Regions from separate parts of the Idiomarina sp. PL1-037 genome, predicted to be linked through region 2. Evidence: predicted binding sites of a transcription regulator. Region 2 holds the regulator's gene; the other holds the start of a gene.

Region 1 (10,796 bases), 1.0 Mb from region 2:
TTAACTGCGAAGTGGTGGACTGCGTTGGTTGGCGCAGGGCGGTCGCCAGTATTTCGGTAATAGCTTCGCTTAAAACCATTTTGCCGGTAACAGCGCGGTGAATCTGTTCCAGTAGCAGCTCTGGTTCCATGTCTTTTAGTAGATAACCGTCAGCACCATTAGTTATTGCCGCAACCACATCATCATCAGCATCACTCACTGTTAACATGATAATCCGCGAGGTGACTCCTGAATCGCGGAGTCTTTTCAGAGTCTCTATGCCATCCATACCCTGCATGTTCAAATCCAGAACAATTAAGTCAGGGTCGTGCTCAGCCGCTAACAGCAAGGCGTCCGGGCCATTACTGGCTTCTGCAATAACGGTCATATCATCTTCCATTGCAATCAACTGCTTTAGTCCTTTGCGCAGTAGCGGATGATCATCCACTAGCATAATGCTGGCCGCATCGGTTGTCATAGTATTCTCCCTTGTAAATTGAACCCGGTTAGTTTGACATAGCTTGTGTACAAATTCACCGCGGACAAGCACTACTTACACTTCTGAATAAAACTCTCCCCCTAAAGAGGTAGCTGCTTACCCAATAATAAACCCAAAACTAACTCTTGATGTGAGTTGTATCCAAACCCTCATAGTTGCACAGTCTTTACTCTGTGAATATGACAACAAATTGCAATGTTATGGGCAAAGCTTCGCAAGCGAATACAATGAGCGATATTCGCGATTACCTCGGTTCTCGCGCGCTTTCCCGTGGGTTAACACTGAGTGTGTTATTACTGGGTGTCACCTTTTGGGCAAGCTGGAGCGTTATTGTTGTATTGCTGGCCAAATCAAATCTCCATTTAAGCCCGGTTCAGTTGTTGTCATTAGTTGCTATTGCAGGCGCAAGCGGGGCTGTGTCCAAGCTGTTAGGAACGCTGCTGGCAAACGTCTTCGGACGGTGGATGCCTACAGTTATCGCTACTCTTATGCTGCTAATGAGTATTATCAGCTTTGTTCAATTTTCAGCTATGCAGCTGAGCTATTCGATATTGGTTGCTTTAGCTGCCGGCTCAGGCGTTGGCTGCATGATGTTTGCGCCCGCATTCGACTTAACCCGTCAGTCAAAGATCATGCTCCCCTTGCCGTTGTCCATGAGCCTGGTTATTGGCATGACGATATTCTCTCTGTTTTTAGCTCAGTTGGTTGTTCCTCTGCTGGCCACCTGGCCGCTGTCTTCGGTAGATTCCGCTCTTATACTTGAACGCAGTAGTGGTCACTTTTTTTCTCGCATTGAGGCAGGCCAGGTTATTCGGTTAAACAATTTCAGTTTTGTCTGGGCGATTCTTTTTGGCCTGACAGCCACTTTGAGCGCAGCCGCTGCTTTATTGTCAAACCACAAACAGTCATTACCCAAAGTTACCTTGAGAAAGCTGCTGACTCAAAATGGGCATGTCTGGTATTGCAGTATTTTGTACAACATGACGTTTGGCAGTTTTATCGGTTTTACTATGGCATTACCGCTGATGCTGGAATTTGTGTTCGGTTACAGCACCTTAATTCTGGTGTGGATGGGGCCTTTTGTTGCTTTGTTAGCCAGGCCTTTTGGACGTTGGCTGGCAACTATTTTTGGTGGCGCCCTGATAACGCAAATGAGTTTGCTATTGATGATGATATTTGGGGCTTTGGCTGGCCGCTATATGTACCTTGCTCAACATGGTGCCGCTGAACTCTACTTTGAGCCATTCTTCATCAGCATGCTAGGGCTGATTTTTACCAGTGCTTTAGGGAACGGCTCGGTCGTTGTCAGTATGACGAAAGTCTTTCCCAGAACTTATACTCACAGAGTGTTAATTTGGGCTGGCACTATCGCCATGCTGGGTGCGGTTTATTTGCCCTTGCGCTTCGCCTGGGCTATGCAGTCGCAAAGTATGGATACCGTTTATATCGATTTCATTGTCTTTTATGTTATCGGATTCTTGTTAAATGGCTTTGTCTATTTGCGTCGTCATGGCCAGTTTTATAACCCTTAAGGGCGGGTTGGGTATTTTTCTATTGCAGCAAGTAGTCCGGTGTAAAGGTAAAGCAAACTTCTGTACCACCGCTTTCCAGTCTTGAAATTGTTATTTCACCACCAAGGTTACGGCTGCGTTCCTGCATAATCGCTAACCCGTAATGATTAACCTTCTCCGCGTTTTCAGGCAAACCGATGCCATCGTCAGTGATCCTAAGTGCCACGTCCTGCCCACTGGGTTGCGACAGGCTAATGTGCACTTCCCTTCCCTGGCTATGATTTACCGCGTTCTGACTGGCTTCACGAATAATTTGCAGTAAATGGATCTCTTCATGAGGCACTAGAGGAATATTATTAAGGCGGTAATCCAGGTGAACAACCATATGACTTTGTTCGGTTAACTGCTTAACCGTCGTCTGCAATGCACTGTAAAGTCCTGAGCCATCAACTTTTAAGCGGAAAGTCGTGAGCAATTCCCGCAGCTGCCGGTAGGCTGAGTTTAGGCCCTCTCTCAGCTCGTTACTGACATCATCTATAGTGGCGCGATCGTTCTTCTCAATGCCTTTGTGTAGTCTCGTAACCTGAATTTTTAAGTAGGACAAAGCCTGCGCCAGTGAGTCGTGCAGCTCGCGGGCTATAACGGTACGCTCGTGCATTAGTGCCAGCCGGCGCACTTGCTCTTCTTCCGATTTCAGACTTTGCGATAAGGCAAGCTGGTCCGCTGTTGAACTCATCAATTGCTGTTGCCAGGTTGCCAGAGGCTGTTCTTGCTCGCAGCGAACAATGAGTACACCGTAGTTTTGATCTTCCCGTTTTAGCACAAAGCGGTACACCAGCTTGTCATCTATTACCGAAGCTCCTGGGCCAGCTTTAAGACAGCTGGCGCAGTTACCAGCTTCACAGGGGTCGTGTGAACTGGGGCGCGGTTGCAGTTGCAAAAATGGGCGATTGCCTTCTTCTGTTAACAGACACAACTCAATGTCGTCTACTTCGCCAATTTCGTACAGCTTTTCGATGACTTGCTGGTAATTATTGTAGTCATAACTGTGAACGATAATGGAGCGGGCGGTATCGTACAGAAAAGATAACACCTTGTTTTTGCGGGACAGTTCCTGAGTTTGTTGCTCTACCCGGCGCTCAAGGCCGCCATAAAAGTAGCTGACTGTCTCCGACATTTTGTTCATGGTGCGGGACAACTGGCCTATTTCATCTTCATTATCAATTTTTGACTTAGCGGTAAAGTCGCCCTGACCCAAACGCTTGGAAACTGCCAGCAGATGTCGAAGCGGTTGGTTGATCTTTCGTTTTAGCACGGTAAGTAAAAAGAAAAATATGGCAACGATAAAGAATGAGGCTAAAGCCAGTGAGCTACGAACCGTCTCCATTCGTCTTTCTGAATGCTCCTGCAGCCGGCCGACCAAAGTGTCGAGTTGATTCACATAGTTGTCTATAGCGTTACTTTGCTGCTCTGAAAAGCGAGCAAAATCTTGCTCTGCTATTTCCGAGTGCACCCGCTGCCATTCGGTTTTAGCGTCGTTGGCTAACTGCTGAATACTCCCGCCGGCTTTTACGAAGTGACGATGAAGAAGAGGCTGTTCCCAGAGTGTTTCTATTTCTTGTGCCGTTTTGCTGGCCTTAATATTCTTACCGGCGGATAGCAGTAATGCGAACTTGTAGGCTTTCATCCGGTGTGAGCCCGCAACGTTAATTAACTCCGCGTCCTGCTCTGATTTTTCCAAAAGCCAGAATGCAGATAGAGAAGAGGCGCTGGCAATAATCACGATAAGCGCAAGCGATACTCTGAAGACATTAATTATAGAAGCGTTGCGTATCATTCCGGGCGACGTCCTGAGTGAAAGTTCCGGCACATGATATAGCATTTCGAAAGAGGGGAACAAATAAGTGCGAATTAATCCATCACTTTATTGCGAGGGTGCTAGGGGGGCGGCTCATACATCTTCAAGTAAACTCCTCACAAAAGAAAAACCAAGCTTCCGCAACAATTGCAGAAGCTTGGTTTATTAAGGGTTAGTCAGACTTATGCTTTAAGCCTTTTACAACTTGCCAGCTGATGCCTAATGCACCCACGATGAAGACCATATCACCAACCGTACGGAACCAGCGTAGGTTCTGTAGCAGAGGCTGCTGCATAAAGGCTTCACTGCGTGCATACCACAAGCCTTCGCTGGCGGCGGCGTAGAACTGAATGAAACCGACCGGCAACAGGCTGGTGAAAAGCATGAGTGCTAAGCCAATGTTCATGGTCCAGAATGCCATTTTCATCAGTTTTTCATCGAACTGCAGGTTCGGGCGAATGTAGCGCAAAATTAACAGGACGAAACCAAGTGCCAGGAATCCGTACACACCAAATAAAGCTGCATGTGCGTGAGTTGGCGTAGTGTTCAAGCCTTGCACGTAGTACAGCGAAATAGGTGGGTTTATCATAAAGCCGAGTACACCCGCGCCCAGCATGTTCCAGAAGGCAACCGCAACGAAGCAAAGTAACGGCCACTTAATGCGTTGCATCCAGGTTGCTCGTTTTTGCAGGCTGTAGTTCTCCCAGGCTTCATAGCCCAGAACAATCAGTGGCACGACTTCTAATGCTGAGAACGTTGCACCCACGGCCATGACTGGAGTGGTTGTACCGGCAAAATACAAGTGGTGGAACGTACCTGGTACACCACCGAGCATAAACAGCGACGCGGAAGCTAACGCAGCGACGGTTGCCATGCGACGGGAAACCAAGCCCATGCTGTGGAAAATAAAGGCCAGTGAGGCAGTTGCGAACACTTCGAAGAAGCCTTCTACCCAAAGGTGAACAATCCACCAGCGCCAGTATTCCATAATAGAAATATGAGTACGCTCGCCGTAGAAGAAGCCGGCACCGTAGAACAGGCCAATGGCAACAACCGAAGCGGTAAATAACGCCAGTAAGTTTTTATCACCTTTCACTTTAAATGCGCCGACAACACAACGCATCATCAGAACCAGCCAGAAAACGATACCCAGGAACTTACCAATTTGCCATAGGCGACCTAAGTCGACGTATTCGTAACCCTGGTGACCTAACCAGAAGTTCAGGTGTGCAGGCATAATTTGCGCAATGGCTAACCAGTTGCCAATAAAGGTACCTGCAACAACTAACACCAATGCCCAGAACAGGATATCGACACCCAGTTTCTGATACTTGGGATCTTTACCGCCATTAATAATCGGCGCAAGAAAGAGGCCTGCAGCCAGGAACCCAGTGGCAATCCAGAACATGGCAGCCTGAATGTGCCAGGTACGGGTTAGTGAGTAGGGGAACCACTCGGAAATATTAATGCCGTAGAATTCCTGTCCCTCTACTGTGTAGTGTGCGGTTAATCCACCCAGTAAAACTTGTAGCGAGAACAGCGCAACCACAATAAACAGGTATTTACCTAAGGCTTTTTGTGAGGGCGTGAGCTTAATTTTGGCTATGGGATCATGCTCTGGCGCAACAGGGTCTTCTTCGTCGTGTTGACGTAAAAACGCCCATGCCCAGATTAAGAAGCCGACACCGGCAATTAAGAGAATCACACTGACAATTGACCAGATAATATTCTCCGCGCTAGGCACGTTATCTATCAAGGTTTCATGTGGCCAGTTGTTGGTATAAGTAATATCTGAGTCAAAACGTTCTGTCGACGCGGCCCAGGCTGTCCAGAAGAAAAAGTCGTTCATTACCGCACGACGCGCTTCTGAAGGAAGCGTATTTTCTTTCATGGCGTAGCTGACGCGGGTAGGGCGCAGCTCCGGGTCATCGCTGAACAGCTTTGAGTAATACTCGCCGGTCTGCTCAATAGCCTGAATGCGTCGCTCACTGAGAATAACGGTATCTGAAGCTTTATCGTAAGTATTGGTCCGATACTCTTCTTTCAGCTCGTATTCCAGTTGATTTTGCTGCGATCCCTCAAGCTGTTCGTAGGGTTTGCCAAAGACTTCGTTCGCGCGAATGTCCAACCAGGCAATAAGTTCGCGGTGTAACCAGTCAGCTGTCCAGTCGGGCGCCTGGTAAGCACCGTGCCCCCAAATGGAACCCAGTTGCATGCCACCAACAGACTGCCAGGCGGTTTGCCCGTCTAAAACAGACTCTTCGGTTGCAATGACTTTGCCATTGGTACTCATGAACTTATCCGGAATAGGCGGAGCCTCACGGTAAACTTCTGTTCCGAAGTACCCTAAAAGTCCAAAGGTAATTGCGAGAACCGCAATTAGCGTCCACCAAAGCTTACGATAACCGGCCATAATTGACCTCCTTGATGCTGAACAGCTTCATATTGTTACTCCATAGGTTTATGAGCAGAGAATTTTGATTAATTCGCTATGCATTCACCTAAGTGCAATATTGAGGCCATAGTTTAATTTACTGATAAATAATGGATTTAATTTCAAAAGGGTATTTATAACTTAAGTTTATTAGGTTGTTTTTACTTTTATGGTCAAAAGTACCCGAAAGGTTATTTCTACCCTTTAATGGGTATCTCTTTAAGGCTCCTGTCATTTTTTTCTTCTTGCTTAAATCTTGAGCGTGATCAATGCACCCGAAACAGACTTAACTATGCTGAAGCACAATATGTAGTGATTATTTTTATATTAATAACAATATATGGTGTTTTATGGCGGTTTACCCTACAAGGCTACATTACAGTGCAGAGCAAATTGTCTGGCAGGAAGTTCCGGGAGAAGTGACTTTAGCTTACACCATTACGGGCTGCCCGGTGGGGTGCAAAGGTTGCCATAGTGTGGATAGCTGGCCGGTGGGAAGTGGCTCATCTCTAACCCAGGAGCATCTGGCACAGCAGCTGCAAAAATACCGTGGATTAATAACCTGTGTTTTATTTCTGGGCGGCGAATGGCAGCCCACAGCACTACTGAAACTATTAAAGCAAATACGAAACGAAGGGCTGGAGACCTGCCTGTATACAGGCTATGAAAGCGTCTCTATATCCCTTCGCGAACAACTGACTTATTTAAAAACAGGGCCGTGGATAGCTGCCCGGGGCGGGCTGGAAAGCCCAACCACCAACCAACGCTTTTATGACTTACGGACATTGCAGCTATTGAACTGCGAGTTTCAAACAGGAGAATAATTATGTTGCGCTTAAACGAAGAACAAGTCACTGGCAAAGTCGATTTCATTCACGAGTATCTGCATGCTCAAAACGCGGCCGATGGCTCGAAAATGGATGCAAACGCCAACGTCACACAAAAGAATATAGCAACGCTTGAAGCCGAGTTAATGAAGGACTTTTTTGTGCAGGTTAACCGCAAACAGGTCAGTAATAAAATTAGCGAACTCTTCGGTAATGATCTGGCGAAAGAGTACGTTCGACAAATTGAAGATCATGAAATATACGTACATGACGAAACCAGCCTGAAACCTTACTGTGTTTCAGTCACCATGTATCCGTTTTTACGTGACGGTTTAACTAGGCTGGGTGGCGAGTCTCAGGCACCTAAGCATCTGGAATCTTTCTGCGGTACTTTTGTGAACTTTGTTTTTGCCGTGAGTTCGCAGTTTGCCGGGGCTGTTGCTACGGTCGAGTTTCTAACCTACTTCGACTACTTTGCCCGCAAAGACTACGGTTACGACTATTTGAATACGCATCGTCACCAAATTGAAAACCACCTGCAGCACGTGGTCTATGCGCTGAATCAGCCTGCGGCGGCCCGCGGCTACCAGAGTGTATTCTGGAATATTTCCATTTACGACCAGCATTACTTTGACAGTATGTTTGGCGAGTTTGTTTTCCCTGCGGACTTTACCAAACCTGAGTGGAGTTCGGTTAGCGCATTACAGGACTTCTTCCTGGACTGGTTTAATAAGGAACGTGAAAAAACGATATTGACCTTCCCGGTGGTGACTGTGGCCATGTTAACTGACAACGGTCAGTGCAAAGATCAGGCATTTGCCGAAAAAATAGCCGGGGAAATGGCAAATGGCAACTCCTTCTTTGTTTACTTATCTGACAATGCCGACTCGTTAGCGTCCTGTTGCCGACTACGCAGTGAAATTAGCGACAATACCTTTTCTTATACCCTGGGTGCCGGTGGTGTTGCGACAGGCTCTATTAATGTCATTACCATGAACATGAACCGTTTGGTGCAGGATGGCAGAGATTTAGAGGAAGAAGTCCGCAAAATCCACAAATATCAGGTGGCTTACAGAAAACTGATGGAAGAATACAAGGAAGCGGGTCTGTTAACGGTCTATGACGCCGGCTTTATTACCATGGACAAGCAGTTTTTGACTATTGGTATTAACGGCATGGTTGAAGCGGCGGAATCGCAGGGGATTACTGCAGGTAACAACCAGGCCTATAAAGATTTTGTGCAAAGCCATTTAAAAGTCATTTATGACGCAAACAAGGCCGCTAAAAAAGAATACGGGTACATGTTCAACACAGAGTTTGTGCCAGCAGAAAACCTGGGCGTGAAGAACGCCAAGTGGGATCGATCTGACGGTTATAAAGTGAGCCGTGACTGCTACAACTCCTACTTCTATGCCGTAGAAGACGAAGACGCCAATGCACTGGATAAACTGGTTCTTCACGGAAAAGAATTGATTGAATACCTGGATGGCGGTTCGGCATTGCATTTGAACCTTGATGAAAAGCTCAATACCTCTGGGTATTTGTCCTTACTGAACATTGCGGCGAAAACGGGCTGTAATTACTTTTGCATTAACGTCAAAATTACCATTTGTAATGCCTGTGAGCAGATTGATAAACGCACCTTAAGCGAATGTTCCAGCTGTGGCTCTGAAGACATTGATTACGGAACCCGGGTGATTGGTTACTTAAAACGAGTGTCTGCTTTTAGTGCAGGCCGTCGAAAAGAGCACCATTTGCGTCATTATCATCGCAAGCAGCCTGCAGAGGTTGCTGTGGGTGCGGCACAATCCAATAGGGTATTTCGCAGAGCTAGCTAAAGTGGCACAAAATGCTGACAGAGAGGGATGAGTTTTCCCTCTTTCTGTAGCTCTCAAAATTCGAGTTTTGTGGTAATCTCCGCGCGAAAATTCCTGCCGGAATAATCAACCATTTTCATTCTTAACCACCAACCAACTAGGAGAGTTGGTGCAGTTTATATTTTGGTTCTGAACTGCACTGAAAAAACGCTATGAAAAGATTACTGTTTACCGTCATTTCGCTGCTGTTTTCGGTATCAGTACTGGCTGCAGAACCCTCTGCTGACCGTATCGATCTCACCTCATCGACCGTTGGTTACGCTGCCATCGTCATTTTTATTCTTGCTTATATTTTAGTGATGGGTGAAGAGAAACTGCACATGAGAAAATCCAAGCCTGTGCTGGTAGCGGCAGGAGTTATATGGATACTCATAGGGTTTGTTTACACTGGCGACAACGCCGCCCTCGCCGAAGAAGCCTTCCGGGAAAATTTATTAAAATTTGCGGAGCTGATGTTGTTTTTGCTGGTGGCAATGACCTACATCAATGCTCTGGAAGAGCGGCGTTTGTTCGATGCGCTCAGCGCCTGGTTGATGAAAAAGGGCTTCACTTATAGAAAGCTCTTCTGGATAACCGGGTTTTTAGCGTTTTTCATTTCGCCTATTGCGGACAACCTGACCACCGCTCTGTTAATGTCGGCTGTGGTCATGAAAGTTGCCGAGGGCAATAAAAAGTTTGTCGCGCTTTGCTGCTCCAGCATTGTTATAGCCGTGAATGCTGCCGGCGCGTATAGCCCATTTGGTGATATAACCACACTTATGGTTTGGCAGTCCGGCAAGGTAGAGTTTACTGAGTTCTTACAGCTGGTTGTGCCTGCATTGGTGAACTACTTAATACCCGCAGTTATCATGAGCCTCTTTATTGAGAAAAAAAGCCCGACAACATTACATACAGAAGTGGAACTTAAGCGCGGAGCCTTGCGCATTACGCTCTTGTTCTTATTAACAGTCGCAACCGCCGTTGCATGTCACATTTGGCTGCATTTACCGCCGGTGCTCGGAATGATGATGGGGCTGGGCTACTTACAGTTCTTCGGCTACTTCCTGCGTATGACCCTGCCGGGTTCGCTGGCGCGCAAACGGGCAATGGCAGAACGCGAGGGCGACCAAAAACGCCTGCAACAACTTGGTGGTGTCGTGCCATTCGATGTATTCAGCCGGGTTTCCCGTGCCGAGTGGGACACCTTGCTGTTTTTCTACGGCATCGTCTTATGCGTTGGTGGTTTAGGCTTTATGGGTTACTTAGGTTTACTGTCCGAGTCTCTTTATGGTGGTTTAGACCCAACCATAGCAAACAGTATTCTTGGCGTGGTCTCCGCTCTTGTAGATAACATTCCGGTGATGTTCGCGGTACTGTCCATGGACCCTGAAATGTCCACCGGACACTGGCTGCTCATAACCCTGGCCTGCTGTACCGGCGGCAGCCTGCTTTCTATCGGCTCCGCCTCAGGCGTTGCCTTAATGGGACAAGCCAGAGGTTACTACACCTTTATGTCGCATCTAAAATGGACACCGGTAATAGCAATAGGTTACGCAGCCAGCATCCTGCTACACCTATGGCTAAACCAAGCCACCTTCCTCAGCTAGCGGGGAGGGGGAAAGAACTCTCTTGCGGTTAAGGTTTCCGGCTCAGAGAGACGCCTGCAAGTACGTCCCTGTAAGGCTTGGATGGCGCCACCCAAGCCCCCATGGAGGGGTTCACGGCGTCTTTCTTATCAGCTCTCCAAGCGTAACCGAGGCCGGGTTACCGCCCCCAGCCAGCTAAACGACTTTGGAGTAGCGGTTTTGGCCGTGGTCTAGGTATTCGTCGAA
Region 2 (10,796 bases):
CCGGATCTCGATTCAAACTTAAGTAATGTTTACCGTCTACCTCCTGAACTCCGACAACACGATAGGGAATTCGGGTTTCAGGGTTTACTGTGAACTCCTTTGCCAGTCCGGTAAAATAAAGCGACAGCGAATCGCCGTCTTGCAGATTATGTTCGTCGTTAACACGTACACGCATCCCCGTAATGGAAATATCAGCCGTTACCGCCTGATAATTTTTTCCTTCACTGTCTTCAAGCCCGACTTCGATGGTAAAATTCATTCGTTCTTCGGCGCGGTAAGGGTACTGGCCAAAGTGGAATGTTTCCAGAAGGTAAGATTCAGCCTCGTTGTCGCTGTTCAAAAATGGTGATTGGCCACTTAGGGGCTCGGCATTGTGGTCCGCTAAACTTTGTGCGAAGGCTCTTTCTTCTTCGCGAGCCTGGCGTAAATGGTTATCTGCATCCAGTATTTGCTCAAAAGTATCCTGGGTGAAAACGCCTTTATAGGTTTCCAGACCCCGCTCAAAAATTTCAATAGCAACATCGTCAAGCTGATGCCGGCGTCCATTGTATTCGTAAGGACGGCATTCGCCATCAACCTGATTACGTAAGTCAACAGTGCGATGACAGGAAGCGGCTAAACGCCTGAGCTCCATTTTAAGCTTGAATTTTGTGGGACCATCTTCGTTTTCAGTTAAGGACTGAAATAAGGTGTCAAAGTCGGTATCGTAAACGACGGGTTTTAACTGATCGATAAGTTGGTCAAAATAATGGTTCGGCATCGAAGTCTAATATTTTTTATAATTACTCTTGGATAATACCTCATCATAAAACGAGAAGCAGACGAATGGCAAAAGCAAAAAGTGCGTATGTGTGTAATGACTGTGGCGCCGACTTCCCGCGCTGGCTTGGGCAATGCCCGGAATGTAAGGCCTGGAACACGCTAACTGAAATTCGTTTAACATCAAAAGCAACTCCTAATTCATCGGAACGGCGGGGCTTTAGTGGTATTACCGAAGGCCGGGTGCAGACCCTGAACGAGGTGGACTTACAGGAAGTGCCGCGTTTTAGCTCGGGCTTTCAGGAGTTTGACCGCGTTTTAGGCGGCGGTGTTGTGCCTGGTTCGGCAATACTCATCGGCGGTTCACCGGGTGCGGGGAAAAGTACGTTGTTACTTCAGGCTTTATGTAAACTGGCAGAACGTATGCCGGCATTATACGTTACCGGAGAGGAGTCTCTGCAGCAGGTAGCAATGCGGGCTCAGCGGCTTAACCTGCCGACGAATAAGCTGCGTATGTTATCTGAAACCTCAGTGGAAAGCATTTGTCAGCTGGCTGATAGAGAAAAACCGGCCATTATGGTCATTGACTCCATTCAGGTGATGCATATGGCCGATATTCAGTCGGCGCCGGGCAGTGTCTCTCAAGTGCGTGAATCAGCCGCTTTTTTAACGCGTTACGCTAAACAAAAAAATGTGGCGATTATTATGGTCGGTCACGTCACCAAAGAAGGGCATCTGGCCGGGCCAAAAGTGCTGGAACATTGCATTGACTGCTCCGTACTTCTGGATGGCTCATCAGATTCCCGTTATCGAACTCTGCGTGGTACCAAGAACCGATTTGGTGCGGTAAACGAACTCGGCGTCTTTGCGATGACGGGGGGCGGACTTAAAGAAGTTTCGAATCCATCGGCTATATTCCTGCAACGCGCTGAAGATCAGGGCAATGGTTCTGTGGTGATGGTGATTTGGGAAGGCACCCGACCCTTGCTGGTTGAAATTCAGGCCTTGGTCGATTACTCGGCACTGGCTAACCCGCGGCGGGTTGCGGTGGGGCTTGAAGCTACACGGCTTGCGCTGTTGCTGGCCGTTCTGCATCGGCATGGCGGTTTACAGGTTTCGGATCAGGACGTTTTTGTCAACGTGGTGGGAGGCGTTAAGGTCTCAGAAACATCGGCGGATTTAGCCTTGTTGCTAGCTATTGTCTCCAGCTTTAAAGGCGAACCCTTAGCACGTGAGTTAATCGTGTTTGGAGAAGTCGGGTTGGCCGGTGAAATACGCCCGGTACCTAATGGTCTGGAGCGGTTAAACGAGGCCGCTAAGCATGGTTTCAAAAAAGCCATTGTCCCTATTGGCAATACGCCCAAAACCTCGCCCAAGGGTATGGAAGTGATTGGGGTAAAAAACCTTCAGCAAGCGCTGGATGTCATGTAATTTGGAAATAAAAAAGGGAGCGATAAAGCTCCCCTTTGCTATCGAGTCTATTAACCAATAGGTTTGTATTTAATGCGGTGCGGCTCCATAGCCTGCTCACCGAATTTTTCTTTCATATAAGCTTCGTAATCGCTGTAGTTACCTTCGTAGAACACCACTTCGCCTTCGTCGCGGTAATCCAGAATGTGTGTAGCAATACGGTCAAGGAACCAACGGTCGTGCGAGATAACCATCACAGAGCCCGGAAATTCCAGAATCGCTTCTTCCAGTGCCCGCAGGGTTTCCACGTCTAAGTCGTTGGTAGGTTCATCGAGTAACAAGGTGTTGCCACCGGCTTTTAACAGCTTGGCCAAATGCACACGGTTACGCTCACCACCAGACAGCTCGCCAATACGTTTTTGCTGGTCGGTACCACGGAAGTTAAAGCGACCAACATAGGCCCGGCCGTTAACTTCAAAGTTACCAATTTTAAGAATGTCGTTGCCGTCCGTAATTTCTTCAAAGACAGTTTTGCTGTCATCCATGTTGTCACGGAACTGATCAACGCTGGCTAATTGCACGGTTTCGCCCAACTCAACCGAGCCACTGTCAGGTTGCTCCTGCCCGCTGATCATGCGGAATAAAGTGGATTTACCCGCACCGTTTGGACCGATAATACCAACGATAGCGCCTTTGGGAACACTAAAGCTTAAGTTATCAATTAGCTGGCGCTTGCCGTAAGCCTTGCTTATGCCGTTAACCTCAATAACCTTGTCGCCTAAGCGAGGGCCCGGTGGGATAAACAGTTCATTGGTTTCGTTACGCTTTTGGTAATCGCCACTTTGTAGTTCTTCAAAGCGGTTAAGACGTGCTTTGCTTTTCGCCTGGCGACCTTTCGGGTTAGTACGTACCCACTCCAGTTCCTGCTTAATGGTGCGCTGGCGTGCTTTTTCAGAGCGTTCTTCCTGCTCCAGACGCTTCTCTTTTTGCTCCAGCCAGGAGGAGTAATTGCCTTCCCACGGAATGCCGTGGCCACGATCCAGCTCAAGTATCCAGCCCGCAACGTTATCAAGGAAATAACGGTCGTGGGTAATCGCGACCACTGTACCATTGTAGTCATGCAGGAAGCGTTCAAGCCAGGCCACAGACTCCGCATCCAGGTGGTTAGTGGGTTCGTCAAGAAGCAGCATGTCGGGCTTCGATAACAACAGGCGACATATGGCAACACGGCGTCTTTCACCACCGGATAAGTTGCCGATCTTCGCATCCCACTCCGGCAGGCGCAGCGCGTCAGCAGCACGCTCAAGAATGTTATCTATATTGTGCCCGTCTTTTGCCTGCAACAGAGCTTCGAGTTCACCTTGCTGTTTTGCTAAGGCGTCGAAGTCTGCGTTTTCGTCTGCATAAGCAGCATAGATTTCATCCAGCTTAGCAAAGGCCTCTTTGACATCGGCCACAGCCTCTTCAACGGTTTCTTTCACCGTTTTATTTTCATCCAGCTGAGGCTCCTGAGGCAGGTAACCAATTTGGATGCCCGCTAAGGGACGGGCTTCGCCTTCGTATTCATTATCAACACCCGCCATAATTCTTAGTAAGGTCGACTTACCAGCACCGTTAACGCCTAAAACACCAATTTTGGCACCAGGATAAAACGACAGTGAAATATCTTTTAAGATAGTTTTCTTGGGTGGAACAACTTTGCTCACCCGCGACATTGAATAGATATATTGCGCCATAGTGACGTAAAACCCTTCTTATCAACAAAAAAGTTACTGCATAGTTTACTGTGATTTACGGACATCCCCAAACTTTGTTGTGCTGAACTAGGCACTCATTTGTGTTTTAAGGTAAAATACTGGGCAAATTAAGACCATTTAATGATTTGGAGAGCTGTAATGCTGAAATCTGAGATGAACATTGCCGACTTTGACGCCGACTTATGGCAGGCGATGCATGATGAAGTTGAACGTCAGGAACAACACATTGAGCTGATTGCATCGGAAAACTACACCAGTCCGCGGGTAATGCAGGCTCAGGGTTCACAACTGACCAACAAGTACGCAGAAGGCTATCCGCATAAGCGTTACTACGGCGGCTGTGAGTTCGTCGATAAAGTCGAGGACCTGGCTATTGAGCGCGCAAAAGAATTGTTCGGCGCTAAGTACGCAAACGTACAACCGCATTCCGGCTCTCAAGCTAATACCGCTGCCTTTATGGCAATGATGGAAGCCGGTGATACCTTTCTTGGTATGAGTCTGGCTCACGGCGGTCACTTAACACACGGCTCTGGTGTCAATTTTTCAGGCAAACTCTACAATGCGGTTTCGTACGGCCTGGATGAATCCACCGGTGAAATTGACTACGCTGAAGTTGAAAAGCTGGCGCTGGAACATAAACCGAAAGTTATCGTCGCCGGTTTTTCAGCGTATTCGGGCATTGTTGACTGGGCAAAATTCCGTGAAATAGCGGACAAAGTCGACGCTTATTTAATGGTTGATATGGCGCACGTAGCGGGGCTGGTTGCTGCCGGTGTTTATCCGAACCCAGTACCTTATGCTCATGTTGTCACTACCACCACGCACAAAACGCTGGCGGGCCCTCGCGGGGGTTTGATTATTTCCGGCAGCGACGATGAAAAGTTACACAAGAAATTAAACAGCGCGGTATTCCCGGGCAACCAGGGTGGTCCACTGTGTCACGTTATCGCAGGTAAAGCGGTGGCTTTTCAGGAGGCATTGCAGCCAGAATTTAAAGACTATCAAAAGCAAGTGTTAGTGAATGCGAATGCCATGGTAAAAACCATGCAGGCGCGCGGTTACAAAATTGTATCGAATGGCACTCAGAACCACTTGTTCCTGGTTGATCTAATTGACAAAGATATTACTGGTAAAGACGCTGATGCGGCTTTAGGTAACGCGTTCATTACCGTTAACAAAAATGCGGTTCCTAACGACCCACGTTCACCTTTTGTCACTTCTGGCTTGCGTTTAGGTACACCGGCAATTACTCGCCGCGGCTTTAAAGAAGCGGAAGCTGAGCAAGTTGCTAACTGGATTTGCGATGTACTGGATAACATTGCTGACGAAAACAGAATTAATGAGGTCCGCGAGCAGGTCAAAGCGTTGTGCGCGAAGTTTCCGGTTTACGGTTAATTGCGAACAGTTGTAGAGCGTACATAAAGGAGTCAGACAATGCATTGTCCATTTTGCGGCACACAGGATACTAAGGTTATCGATTCGCGACTGGTTGCGGATGGGGCCTCGGTTCGTCGTCGGCGTGAATGTAATCATTGCAAGGAGCGCTTTACAACCTTTGAAACTGCTGAGCTGGTCATGCCCCGGGTTATCAAAACCGATGGTTCCCGCGAGCCATTTAATGAAGATAAACTCCGAAGTGGTCTGCTGAGAGCACTGGAAAAGCGGCCTGTGAGTCTTGAGTTGATGGAGCAGGCCATTAACAAAATAAAATCCAGTATCCGGGCAACCGGCGAGCGTGAAATAAGCAGTAATTTTGTCGGCAGCCTGGTAATGGAAAACCTCAAGCAGATAGATAAAGTGGCGTACGTGCGTTTTGCTTCCGTATATCGCTCGTTTGAGGACATCCGCGAATTTGGTGAAGAAATAGCGCGCCTTAATGACTGAGTTAACCCCGCAGTATCTTGACTATCAAATGATGCACCGCGCGTTAATGCTGGCGCGGCGGGGGCTAATGACAACCCGGCCAAACCCTGCGGTGGGGTGCGTTATTACTTCTGACACAGAGATTGTAGGAGAAGGCTGGCATCATCTGGCTGGCGAACCTCATGCCGAAGCACATGCTTTGCGCGCGGCCGGGCAAAAAGCCAGGGGCGCAACGGCCTACGTTACGCTGGAACCATGCAGTCATATCGGCCGCACTCCTCCATGTTGCGACGCGTTAATTGAAGCCGGAGTAAAACGTGTTGTGGTTGCAATGCAGGATCCAAACCCACGAGTTAGTGGTAATGGCATTCGGCGTTTAAAAGCTGCAGGTATTTCTGTGGACGTGGGTGTACTGCAATCGGCAGCAGAGAGTTTGAATCCGGGCTTTATTTCCCGCATGACGCGACAACGGCCATGGGTAACCTTAAAAATGGCAACCTCACTGGACGCAAAAACGGCGTTGTCAGATGGTCGCAGTCAATGGATAACGTCCTCTGCAGCCCGCAGTGATGTTCAGCTTTTCCGGGCACAGGCCGATGCCATACTGAGTGGTGCTGCAACGATTCTGGCTGACAATCCTAAATTGACAGTGCGAGTTGAGCAGTGGCCGAAATCAAGAGCGCAGCCTGAACCAATAAAACAGCCGGTGCGTATTATTATTGACAGCCAGCACCGAGTGAAGGATGAGGCCATGGTTTTCGACTCTCCTGCGCCGGTTTGGTTAGTGCGAACAACTCCCGGTAAACCCAGTCGGCATGCACATTGTCATGAATTAATTATAGCCGCAGACCCTAACGGCAAAGTGAGTCTGCCGGCGCTTATGGTTGAGTTGGCTAACCGCGAAATTAACCAGTTATGGACTGAGTGTGGGGCGAATTTGGCGGGCGCTCTTATTCAGCAGCAATTATGCGACAGGTTGATGATTTACAGTTCGGGTCAGTTATTGGGCCATCATGGACGTTCGGTTATCGACATGAACGAGCCGTTGAATTTAGCTTCAGCACCAAGGTTTAAAATTATTGATCGTCGGCAGATAGGCCCTGATCAACGCTTGGTAGCAGTACCTCATACACAAGATTAAAGGGTAAAGCGTTATGTCACTGCATAGCACAGAAGAGATTATCGAAGACATTCGTCAGGGTAAAATGGTTATCCTTATGGATGACGAAGACCGCGAAAACGAAGGCGATATCATTATTGCAGCCGAGTGCGTGACACCGGAGTCTGTCAACTTTATGGCGCGTTACGGTCGCGGACTGATTTGCTTAACGCTAACGGAGGAACGCTGTAAACAACTGAACCTGCCGTTAATGGTGGATAAGAACAACGCGCCTTATGCGACAAACTTTACTGTGTCGATTGAGGCCGCTGAGGGGGTAACGACAGGTATCTCAGCAGCGGACAGAGCGAAAACGGTTCTGGATGCTGTGAAACAAGACGCCAAACCCGAAGATTTAGTCATGCCGGGACATATTTTCCCCTTAAAAGCGAAGTCGGGCGGCGTGTTGAACCGTGCGGGCCATACTGAGGCGGGGTGTGATCTCGCGCGTTTAGCCGGATATGAACCAGCGGCTGTCATAGTGGAAGTACTGAATGAAGATGGCACCATGGCGCGCCGTCCTGATCTTGAAGTTTTTGCGAAAGAACATGGTATTAAAGTCGGCACTATTGCCGATTTAATTGAGTACCGTTCGATACAGGAAAAAACGATAGAGCGAGTGGCTGAATGCAATTTGCCAACGGCATTTGGTAAGTTCCGTTTAATCACTTATCAGGATACTATTGATGAGCAGGTACATTATGCTCTTATTCACGGTGATCTCTCACAAGATAAAGTGACTAATGTGCGAGTTCACTTACAGGACACTTTCCACGATACCTTTCTAACTGAGCGCGCAGCAAAACGCAGCTGGCCAATTCAAAAAGCTATGTCCTATATTGCTGAACACGATGGTGTGCTGGTTATTATTGGTCGTCAGCAGACGCCGGAAAGCATCATTGCTCAGGTGTGTGAGTTTGAAGCTCAGGACAAAGGTGAACACAAGCCAACAACGTCGGCGTCAAATGCGTCCCGGAATGTCGGTTTAGGCTCGCAGATTCTGGCAGACTTGAACATTCATAAAATGCACTTAATGAGCTCACCAAAACGTTACTCTGCTTTGTCAGGCTTTGGTCTGGAAGTGGTCGACTTTATTGAAGATAAAGACTAATCGCTGTAACTTCGTTGGAATTCATCAAGTAGTTGCTGGTGAGTTGGTGTGGCAACACCCGCCTTCTTACCAGCGCTAATTAAATAACCGGTTAACTGCTGTATCTCGGTACGTCTTTGTTGTTTAACGTCCTGTAGCATTGACGAGTGGTTCAAAGCTGTTTCCTTTGCTACTAAAAGCACTTCCTTATAGCACCCCTCAGTTGTCAGCGACACGTTTTGACTATTGGCTACAGCAACGGCCTCTGTCACAAGGCTGTAGACTTGTGCCTGCCAGTTTTTTTTCAGTAATTCGCCATTCGCGCACTGATGAACTGCGGTCAACGGATTAATAACGCAATTAATAACGAACTTTAACCAGCGTCTCTGACTTAGATCGTCTTCCAGAGTAAGTGGAGAGAATGCCTGTTGCAGAATCAAGCCAGGAGCAAAGTTTGTCGGCTGGACCCGACCTTGAGGGCCGACCTCTAGCCAGCTTCGGCCTGCACCGCGGTGTTCTATACGACGTTTGCCATTCTCATTTCGGCTTATCACTGCACCATGAGTTGTCACCAATGGGTGTAAATTAAGTTCTTTTAACGGTTCAGGAAGTTCCACCAAGCCGTTGTGGCTTATTACTACCGGCATGGTTTTATTAAACCCTTGCAATGTTGTTATGCCTTGCAGAGCTTCAATCAAATCAAAGGCTTTAACCGCAATAACGAACACAGTATTCTCGGCCAAAGGTTGTGTGATAACCGGAGCACTGTAGTCGGCTTTAAACTGCTTATGCGTGACTTGCCAGTTTATTTCTCGCGGCTCGCTTTTACGCGGTAGTAGCGACACAGACTGGCCGTGTTCCAGCAGAGCACCGGCAATAAGTCCGCCGATTGCACCCGGACCAAGCACTACCCAGTTAAGGTTAGCCTTCGTCACGTTTTCGCTCCAGCTCGGCTATGGGTTCACGGATAAACCAAAGGAAGAGAAGACTGGGAATAACCATTAAAGCGGTTACCACAAAGAACAGTGCCCAGTTGCCATCCATATAATCGACAATTTGCCCGCTGAAGGACGAGAGTAAGGTTTTCCCTAAAGACCCCAACGATGCCATTAGCGCATACTGGGTTGCGGTAAAGGTGCGGTTACAAAGTAAACTGATAAAGGCAACAAAGGCGACAGTTGACCAGGCACTGGTAAAACCGTCGATTAAAACTGCACTTAGAAAAAGGTCTGTATCCGGGCCTACCAGAGCGATCCACGAGAACATCAGGTTAGAGGAGGCCATGGCGATACCGCCTATGAGCAGACCTTTAATTATGCCCAGTCGTAAATTGACAGCACTGCCTAGCAGTGCAAAAACAATCGTTACCCACCAGGTAACTAATTTTGAATAGGTACCGACTTCGGCATTAGTAAAACCAATTTCTTTGTAGAAAACAATCGACATCCGGCCCAGAAAAGCTTCGCCAATTTTAAACAAAAAGATAAAGGCCAGAATTGAAAACGCCAGCTTAACGCCGTTGCGGGAAAAAAACTCTCCGATGGGCTGAACAACAACAAGATTGATTCTTTCTTTCATCGCAGGCCAAAAGTGAGTCAGCTTAGTCTTTATGGTTGGTTCCTGATGATAAGTAGTACGGCGCACGAAAAGCACGACGGCTGCAAGGGCTAACATGATGCAGCCCAAACCGAAATAGGCGTGTTGCCATTGCCAGGTTATGCCATCGACAAAAAAGAACGGCAGAGCACCTAAACCACTGTAGCCGGTCCACCATCCGGCAGTTGTCATTGCTGCGCCGGCACTTTGCAGGCGGCCTTCGGTTTCTGCAAAAGACTCAATGCGGTAGGCATCAATGGCAATATCTTGTGTTGCAGAACTTATTGCAATACCTAGCGCGATTATTCCGACCAGATGGAGGTTACTGGTAATATCCAGACAGGCCAATGCGAAACAGCCGCTCGCTATGAGCATCTGGCAGAGAAAAATCCAGCTTCTTCTTTGACCCAGCCAGCGGGTAAGCAGCGGAAGCTTGAAATTGTCTATAAGAGGAGCCCATAAGAAGTTTATTGAGTAAGCCACTGAAACAGCCCCAAAATAACCAATGGTTGAGCGGGTAAGGCCGACTTCCTGCAACCACGCTGAAAGTGCTGAGCCAATCATCACCCACGGAAAACCACTGGCAAGGCCCAGAACAAAAATAACTAATACGCGAGGCTGTTTGTAGACTTTCAAATCTTGCCAGAAAGTCGGTTTTGTTAAAGCCATCAGTTTTGCGGTACAACCTCTATACGTTTCAGAATAGGCGGCTCGACAGGTACATCAGCCCAGCCAACTTCATCACTATAGGCTTGTGATTCAAGCTTAGCCATTGCTTCCAGGACATCTAAGCCTTCAACGATACGGCCAAATACAGCGTAGCCCCAGTCACCATTATCTGGATTAAGTGAAGTATTGTCATTTAAGTTAAAGAAAAACTGGCGGGTACCTGAGTGCGGTTCACGTTCCCGAGCCATAGCAATTGTGCCATATTCGTTCTTCAATCCGTTACCGGATTCATTCGCAATTTTTTCAAATGAGGGTTTGTCCTGAAAATCTTCGTCATAGCCGCCGCCCTGGATAACAAAGCCGGGGACTAAACGATGAAAGATAGTATCGTTGTATTGTGCTTTTTTGACATAACGGAAAAAGTTTTTAACGGTTAACGGAGCGGCATCGCGATTGAGCTCTACAGTGATGTCACCCACAGAAGTTATCATTT

Evidence for each region. Region 2 encodes NrdR, which represses ribonucleotide reductase genes. Its sites were predicted from a motif close to AAACACNANATNTNGTGTTT; they were not measured.
Region 1: the regulator NrdR is predicted to act here: its motif matches at 6,580-6,599, upstream of nrdG (anaerobic ribonucleoside-triphosphate reductase activating protein).

What each region holds. Positions count from the first base shown of each region.
Region 1 covers NZ_CP139873.1:234,662-245,457, forward strand. The annotation lists gene narL (two-component system response regulator NarL) at 1-457, opposite strand, end outside; gene U0358_RS01040 (MFS transporter) at 706-2,010, shown strand; gene U0358_RS01045 (ATP-binding protein) at 2,030-3,826, opposite strand; gene U0358_RS01050 (nitric-oxide reductase large subunit) at 4,020-6,260, opposite strand; gene nrdG (anaerobic ribonucleoside-triphosphate reductase activating protein) at 6,632-7,105, shown strand; gene nrdD (anaerobic ribonucleoside-triphosphate reductase) at 7,108-8,946, shown strand; gene nhaD (sodium:proton antiporter NhaD) at 9,138-10,571, shown strand; gene hemN (oxygen-independent coproporphyrinogen III oxidase) at 10,746-10,796, opposite strand, start outside.
Region 2 covers NZ_CP139873.1:2,032,932-2,043,727, reverse strand. The annotation lists gene U0358_RS09595 (PilZ domain-containing protein) at 1-760, opposite strand, end outside; gene radA (DNA repair protein RadA) at 826-2,190, shown strand; gene ettA (energy-dependent translational throttle protein EttA) at 2,241-3,905, opposite strand; gene glyA (serine hydroxymethyltransferase) at 4,065-5,321, shown strand; gene nrdR (transcriptional regulator NrdR) at 5,361-5,810, shown strand; gene ribD (bifunctional diaminohydroxyphosphoribosylaminopyrimidine deaminase/5-amino-6-(5-phosphoribosylamino)uracil reductase RibD) at 5,803-6,930, shown strand; gene ribBA (bifunctional 3,4-dihydroxy-2-butanone-4-phosphate synthase/GTP cyclohydrolase II) at 6,944-8,059, shown strand; gene U0358_RS09560 (ketopantoate reductase family protein) at 8,056-8,973, opposite strand; gene U0358_RS09555 (AmpG family muropeptide MFS transporter) at 8,960-10,303, opposite strand; gene U0358_RS09550 (peptidylprolyl isomerase) at 10,303-10,796, opposite strand, start outside.